2 regions of the Streptomyces sp. NPDC000075 genome follow, and region 1 is predicted to be linked to the other one. Evidence: riboswitches for the same ligand, from Rfam matches in the RefSeq annotation. Region 1 holds a riboswitch; the other holds the start of a gene.
What was found. Region 1 has a riboswitch for cobalamin ahead of ABT403_RS03820 (ABC transporter substrate-binding protein). Riboswitches for the same ligand answer to the same signal wherever they lie in the genome.
Positions count from the first base shown of each region.

Region 1 (3,349 bases):
GCGATCCCGTCCAGCAGCGTCCGCCCGTCGGTCTCGTAACGCAGTCCCTCGACCGAGAGTTCCAGCGGACGCCCCGTCATCCGGTCACCCCTTCGCTGCGGGTGGACCTGCGCAGCATCCACAGGAAGAACGGGCCGCCGGCCAGCGCGGTGACCACGCCGACGGGTATCTCCCCGGGCGCCGCCGCCGTCCGGGCCAGCAGATCGGCCAGGCTCAGGAAGACCGCCCCGGCCAGTGCGCAGACGGGCAGCAGCGCCCGGTGCCCGGCGCCGACCACCATGCGGGCGGCGTGCGGAACCATCAGGCCGACGAAGCCGATCGCCCCGCTGCAGGCCACGAGCACCCCGATGACCAGGGAGGCGAGGACGAACACGGCGGCCCGGAAGCGGCCGGTGTCCAGGCCGAGGGTGCGGGCCCCCTCCTCCCCCGCGAGCAGCAGGTCCAGGGGGCGTGCCAGGGTGACGAGCACGGCGGTACTGGCGAGCAGCGCGGCCGCCGGCAGGGCGAGTTCGTCCCAGCGGGCCCCGCCCAGGCCGCCCAGCGTCCAGAAGAGCACGGAGCGGAGCTGGTCGGGGTGCGCGGCCAGCACCAGGACCAGGCTGGTCAGCGCGGACAGGACGTACTGCACGGCCACCCCGGCCAGGATCAGCCGCCCGGTGGTCATCGTGCCACCGCGCCGGGCCAGGGCGTAGACGGCGACGAGTGCGGCGAGGGAGCCGGCGAACGCGGCCAGCGGGAGTCCGGCGGCGGTTCCCGCGCCCACCCCGAGCACGATGACCAGCACCGCCCCCGCCGACGCGCCCGAGGAGGCGCCCAGCAGGAAGGGGTCGGCGAGGGCGTTGCGGACGAGGGCCTGGAGCACGGCGCCGGAGACCGCGAGCCCGGCGCCGACCACGGCCCCGAGCAGCACGCGCGGCATCCGCACGTCCCACACGATGGAGGCGAGGGCCCCCCGTCCCCCGGGTCCGGCCAGCAGGACGTCGAGCACCCGGCCGGGGGCGATGCGTACGGGTCCCAGGGCGAGCCCCGCCACCATCGAGGCGGCCAGCGCGGCCGCGAGGAGCACCAGGGCGGCCGTGGTGCGGCGGTACCCGGTCACGCGGCGTCGGGGTGCAACTGGCGGCCGAGGGACTCCACCGCGTCGGCGACGCGTACGCCGAGGACGGCCGAGGACAGCGGCAGCACGACGAACCGGCGGTTCTTCACGGCGGGAACCTCCGCCAGCGCCGGATCGTTCAGCAGGCGCTGCTTCTTGGCCTCCACGGCGGTGCCGCCGTAGTCGTAGATGAGAATGGTCTCGGGCCGCCGCTCGATGACCTTCTCCCACGGCACGTCGCCGAAGGTGTTCTGGAGGTCGGCGAACACGTTCGTCCCCCCGGCCAGGGAGACGATCTCGTTGCCGATGCCGTTGCCTCCGGAGGTGAAGGCGGAGGACTCGCCCGAGTCGTAGACGAAGACGGACGGCCGGGCCCGGTCCCTGACCCGTGCGGTGACGGCGTCGATCCGGCGCTGCTGGTCCTCGATGAGGGCCGTGCCGCGCTCGGGCACGCCGAAGGTCCGGGCGACCTCGGTGATCTCGGTCTTCAGCTGGGCGAGCCCGACGCGGCCGGGGGTGCAGTACTCGACGCTGAGCCGGGAGCCGATCCCCGAGCCGGCGAGCCCCTCGCGGTCACGGCCCTGCCCCTTGTCGAAGGCGCTGGAGTACCCGCCGTACACGAAGTCCGGGTCGGCCGCGAGGAGCACCTCCTTCGACGGGTACTCCTTCGCCAGCACCTTGATGCCCTCGTAGGCGCTCCGGTAGGCGGGGAGTACGGCGTCGTCGAGGTAGGCCGTGCCGGCCATCCGGTCCTGGAGGCCGAGGGCCAGCATGATCTCGGTGGCGTGCTGGTTCATGGTGACGGCGCGTTCGGGCGGGGCCTGATACGTGCTGGTCACACCGCAGTTGGTGACGGTGTACGGGAACCCGGGCGCGGACCGGGCGCCGGGGGCGGGCCGTTCCTCCCCGGACGGACCGCCGCACGCGGTCAGGGAGAGCAGGAGCGCGAGCGCGGTGAGCGGGCGCGGGGCGGCGCGGAAACGCGGCATGGTGAGGCCTCTCCGGGGGATCCTCGTCCCCGGTCGAAGTGAAGAGGCGGTGCGTCAGTGTCTGACTCCCGGGACCCCGCGGACGGGGTCGCCGGTCACAGTGGCGGGACCGCACCGGATTCACACCGGTTTCCTGGCCCGCACCGCCCGGGACAACCCGGCCAAGTCTGCCAGATGCCGCGTTTGCCCCACAGTGGGGATCAAGGGGGCCGCCGGTGGCGGGAGCGCCCGGCACGGAGGATCGTGGGCGGCGAGGGGGGTGTGGAGGAGGTCGGTCATGCGTCACGGCAGCCATCCGGGGCACGGCGGTCCCGGGCGCACGGCCAGGGCCGGCCGGCTCCTCCTGGCCCCCCTCCTCGCGGCGCTGCTGCTCGGCGCGGGCACCGGCGGTTCCGGCGAGACCGTCTCCCTCGACGGTGACCGCCCCGGCGAGCGGCTCGACGTCACCCTCACCGGGGTCGTCGACCCGGCGGGCCCGGCGCCGGCGCCCGGGGCCGACCGGCTGGTCGCCGTGGAGCTGCGCCTGGAGAACACCGGAACGGTGCCGTACGAGGACTCCCCCGCCCCGGCCGCGCACCTCCTGGACACCACCGGGCGGCGCTTCACCGGCCTGAGCGATGCCACGGACGCGGGCCCGGCTTTCCCCGGCACCGTCAGCCTCGCCCCCGGCGGATCGGCGACGGGGTACGTCGTCTTCCGGCTGCCGCGCGCATCGCGCCCGGCGGCGGTGCAGTTCGCCCTGGACGCGGGGCTCGGCGACGACGTCGCCCACTGGAGCCTGTCGTGATCCGCTGCCGGAACCAGCCGGAAATTATCTCGACGTATCTAGTGACTTAGCAGGCACCCGCCAGTAGAACTTGTTCCCACTCCGCCGAGAGTGAGGAACGCCACATGAGTGACAAAGGCCTGCACAGCAAGGTGTCCCAGGGTGTCTCCCGACGTGGATTCATCGCTGGAACTGGTTCTCTTCTGGGGGCCATGGCCCTGGCCGTCAATACCGTCCCGGCCCGTGCGAATCCCGCCACCGCCTCCGCCACCGTCTCCGCCTCCGCCAACGCCCCCATCACGTCCGGGACCCATGTCCCCGCCCTCGTCATCGGCACCGGGTACGGCGGCTCCGTCGCCGCGCTGCGGCTCGCCCAGGCCGGTGTCGACGTCCACATGATCGAGATGGGCATGGCCTGGGACACCCCCGGCACCGACGGCAAGATCTTCGCCAACACCACCAAGCCCGACTACCGCTCCTTCTGGCTGCGCACCCGCA
Region 1 covers NZ_JBEPFL010000002.1:355,420-358,768, reverse strand. The annotation lists gene ABT403_RS03830 (ABC transporter ATP-binding protein) at 1-80, opposite strand, end outside; gene ABT403_RS03825 (FecCD family ABC transporter permease) at 77-1,099, opposite strand; gene ABT403_RS03820 (ABC transporter substrate-binding protein) at 1,096-2,085, opposite strand; cobalamin riboswitch at 2,121-2,258, opposite strand; gene ABT403_RS03815 (DUF4352 domain-containing protein) at 2,363-2,872, shown strand; gene ABT403_RS03810 (GMC oxidoreductase) at 2,977-3,349, shown strand, end outside.

Region 2 (3,349 bases), on a different contig from region 1:
ACGTGGAGGAGGAAGTCGTCGAAGCCCTCGTCGTCGGGGCGTTCCTCCATGCCCAGGTCGTGATCGAGCTTCGCGGCCTGGATCAGGGTCCAGATCTGGGCGCGGATCGCGGGGAGCTTCGACGGGTCCATCGCGCTGATCTGCGCGTACTCGTCCAGGTGCTGCTCCAGGCGGGCGATGTCGCCGTACGACTCGGCGCGCGCCATCGGCGGGACGAGGTGGTCGACCAGGGTGGCGTGGACCCGGCGCTTGGCCTGGGTGCCCTCGCCCGGGTCGTTGACCAGGAAGGGGTAGACGAGGGGCAGGTCGCCGAGGGCGGCGTCCGGGGAGCAGGAGGCGGACAGGCCCGCGTTCTTGCCGGGCAGCCATTCGAGGTTGCCGTGCTTGCCCAGGTGGATCATCGCGTCGGCGCCGAAGCCGCCGTCCTGCGCGGCCGCCTGGATCCAGCGGTACGCGGCCAGGTAGTGGTGCGAGGGCGGCAGGTCCGGGTCGTGGTAGATCGCGATCGGGTTCTCGCCGAAGCCACGCGGCGGCTGGATGAGGATGAGGAGGTTCCCGCGGCGCAGGGCCGCGAGCACGATGTCACCCTCGGGGTTCGCGGAACGGTCCACGAACATGTTGCCGGGGGCCTCGCCCCAGTGTTCCTCGACGCTCTCGCGCAGGTCCGCGGGGAGTTCGGCGAACCAGCGCTTGTAGTCGGCCGCCGGGATGCGGACGGGGTTGCGGGCCAGCTGCTCCTCGGTGAGCCAGTCCTGGTCGTGGCCGCCGGCCTCGATCAGGGCGCGGATCAGCTCGTCGCCGTCACCGGAGACCAGGCCGGGGATGTCGGCCTCGGGCCCGAAGTCGTAGCCCTCGGCGATCAGGCGGCGCAGCAGCTCCACGGCGCTGGCCGGGGTGTCGAGGCCGACCGCGTTGCCGATGCGGGAGTGCTTGGTGGGGTACGCGGAGAGGACCAGCGCGATCCGCTTGTCCGCGCGCTCGATGTGGCGCAGCCGGGCGTGGCGCACCGCGATGCCGGCGACGCGGGAGGCCCGCTCGGCGTCGGCCACGTAGGCGGGCAGGCCGTCCTCGTCGATCTCCTTGAAGGAGAACGGGACGGTGATCAGGCGGCCGTCGAACTCCGGCACGGCGACCTGGGTGGCGGCGTCGAGGGGGGAGAGGCCCTCGTCGTTCTCCTCCCAGGTGCTGCGCGAGCCGGTCAGGCACAGGGCCTGGAGGATCGGCACGCCGAGCCCGGCCAGGGCGCCCGCGTCCCAGGACTCGTCGTCCCCGCCCGCCGAGGCGGTCGCGGGGCGGGTGCCGCCGGCGGCGAGGACGGTGGTGACGATGGCGTCCGCCTGCTCCAGGGCGTGGAGCAGCTCCGGCTCCGGGGTGCGCAGCGAGGAGACGTACAGGGGGAGGGGGCGGCCGCCCTTGGCCTCGACGGCGTCGCAGAGGGCGTGCACGAAGGCGGTGTTGCCGCTCATCTGGTGGGCGCGGTAGTAGAGCACCGCCACCTGCGGGCCCGTGGCCTGCGTGGCGGGCCGCTCCAGGGGGCCCCAGGTGGGGGAGGCGGCCGGGGGCTCGAAGCCGTGGCCGGTGAGCAGGACCGTGTCGGACAGGAACCGGGCCAGCTGCTCCAGGTTGGCCGGGCCGCCGTGCGCGAGGTAGCGGTGGGCCTCGGCGGCGATGCCGATGGGGACCGTGGAGGCCTCCATCAGCTGGGCGTCCGGGGCCTGTTCGCCGGTCAGCACCACCACCGGCCGGGTCTGGCCGGGGGCCAGCAGCACGTCGAGGCCGTCCTGCCAGGCGCGCAGGCCGCCGAGGAGGCGTACGACGACCAGCTCGGCGCCGTCGAGGAGCCCGGGGAGGTCGTCGACGGGGAGGCGGGAGGGGTTCGCGAACCGGTACGGCACGGGGCCGCCGGCGACGTTCGCGGCGCGGGCGCTGAGCAGATCGGTGTCGGACGTCGACAGCAGCAGGATCATGCGGCGGCAGGCCTTCCTCGGGGTTTCCGCGCCCCGGGCAGTGAGGACAGCGGGAGTTCCTGACTCACCTCACGGATCGCTCCGCGGGGCTCACAGTGGCGGGACCGCGCCGGAATCGCACCGGGCTTCCTCCCATGTCGCCGTCCTCGGCGGTGACGGGCCGAGTGGTCCGCCGGAAGGTCATCTTAGGTGGCCGTCTCCCTGGCCGGGAGGTGGGGTGGGGAGCTCGCGGGTGGTGAGCCGCGGTGCGGTGCGCCGTCGGGGCTCTGCCCATCGGGCCGCGCCGCAAACTCCCCCGGCTACCGCTGGGGTACCCCCGGGTGGGGCCGGGAGGGCCTCCGGTGGGCTGGAAGGATCGGCGGTGGGGCTGGATTGCGCTGGTCGGGGTGGCGACGGACACAGGTCGGGGGTGGGGAAACGTGGGTATGCTCGCGGCCATGCCGCCCCAGCCCCCTTCCGCCGCATCGCGGGACGAACCCGTCATACGCGACCGCGGCGACGCCTGCCCCGGCGCGCTGCGGCTGCACTCCGCCGACGACGGGTACCTGGCGCGCGTGCGGATCCCCGGCGGGCTGCTCACCGGCCGGCAGGCCGCCGTGCTCGGGCTCGCCGCCGACCGGTTCGGGGACGGGCACCTGGAACTCACCTCGCGCGGCAACGTCCAGCTGCGCGGCCTCGCCGACGGCTGCGGCGCCGGGCTCGCGGAGATGCTCGGCGGCGCCGGGCTGCTGCCCGCCCCGAGCCACGAGCGGGTGCGCAACATCGTGGCCAGCCCCCTCGGCGGGCCCCTCGTCGTGGACTGGGTCCGGGAACTCGACCGGCTGCTCTGCGCGAGCACCCGGGCGGCCGCCCTCTCCGGGCGGTTCCTGTTCGCCCTCGACGACGGGCGCGGGGACGTGGCCGCCCTCGAACCCGACGTCACCGTGCTGTCCGTCCGCGCGGGCGGCACCGGGAGCGCGGGACGCGCGGAGCCGCGGGACGACCGGACCGCCGCCGGTGCCGGGAACGTCCCCGGCGACGTTCCCGGCGGCCGGGCCCTGGTGCGGTTCGGCGCGGCCGCCGACGCCGTCGAGGTCGGTGCCGCCGACGCGCCCCGGGCCGCGCTGCTGGCCGCCGAGTACTTCCTCGACTCCGCCGACGCCGCCGGGAACCGTCCCTGGCGGATCGCCGAACTGGCTGACGAACACACCCTGGACACACGGGAGTTCGCGCTGAGGCTCGACGCCGCCGGGATCGCGGCCGGTCACCGCCCCGAAGTGGCGTGGCCCTGTGCCGAACCGCCCCGGCCCTGGGGCGAAGACGGCGCCGGACTCTGCGTGCTGCCCCCGCTCGGACGGCTGAGCTCCGCACAGTGGCGGGTACTGACCGAGGCCGCCGGCGGT
Region 2 covers NZ_JBEPFL010000006.1:304,762-308,110, forward strand. The annotation lists gene cobN (cobaltochelatase subunit CobN) at 1-1,967, opposite strand, end outside; cobalamin riboswitch at 2,001-2,125, opposite strand; gene ABT403_RS10620 (ferredoxin-like domain-containing protein) at 2,405-3,349, shown strand, end outside.
Region 2: another riboswitch for cobalamin. It lies ahead of cobN (cobaltochelatase subunit CobN); the one in region 1 lies ahead of ABT403_RS03820 (ABC transporter substrate-binding protein).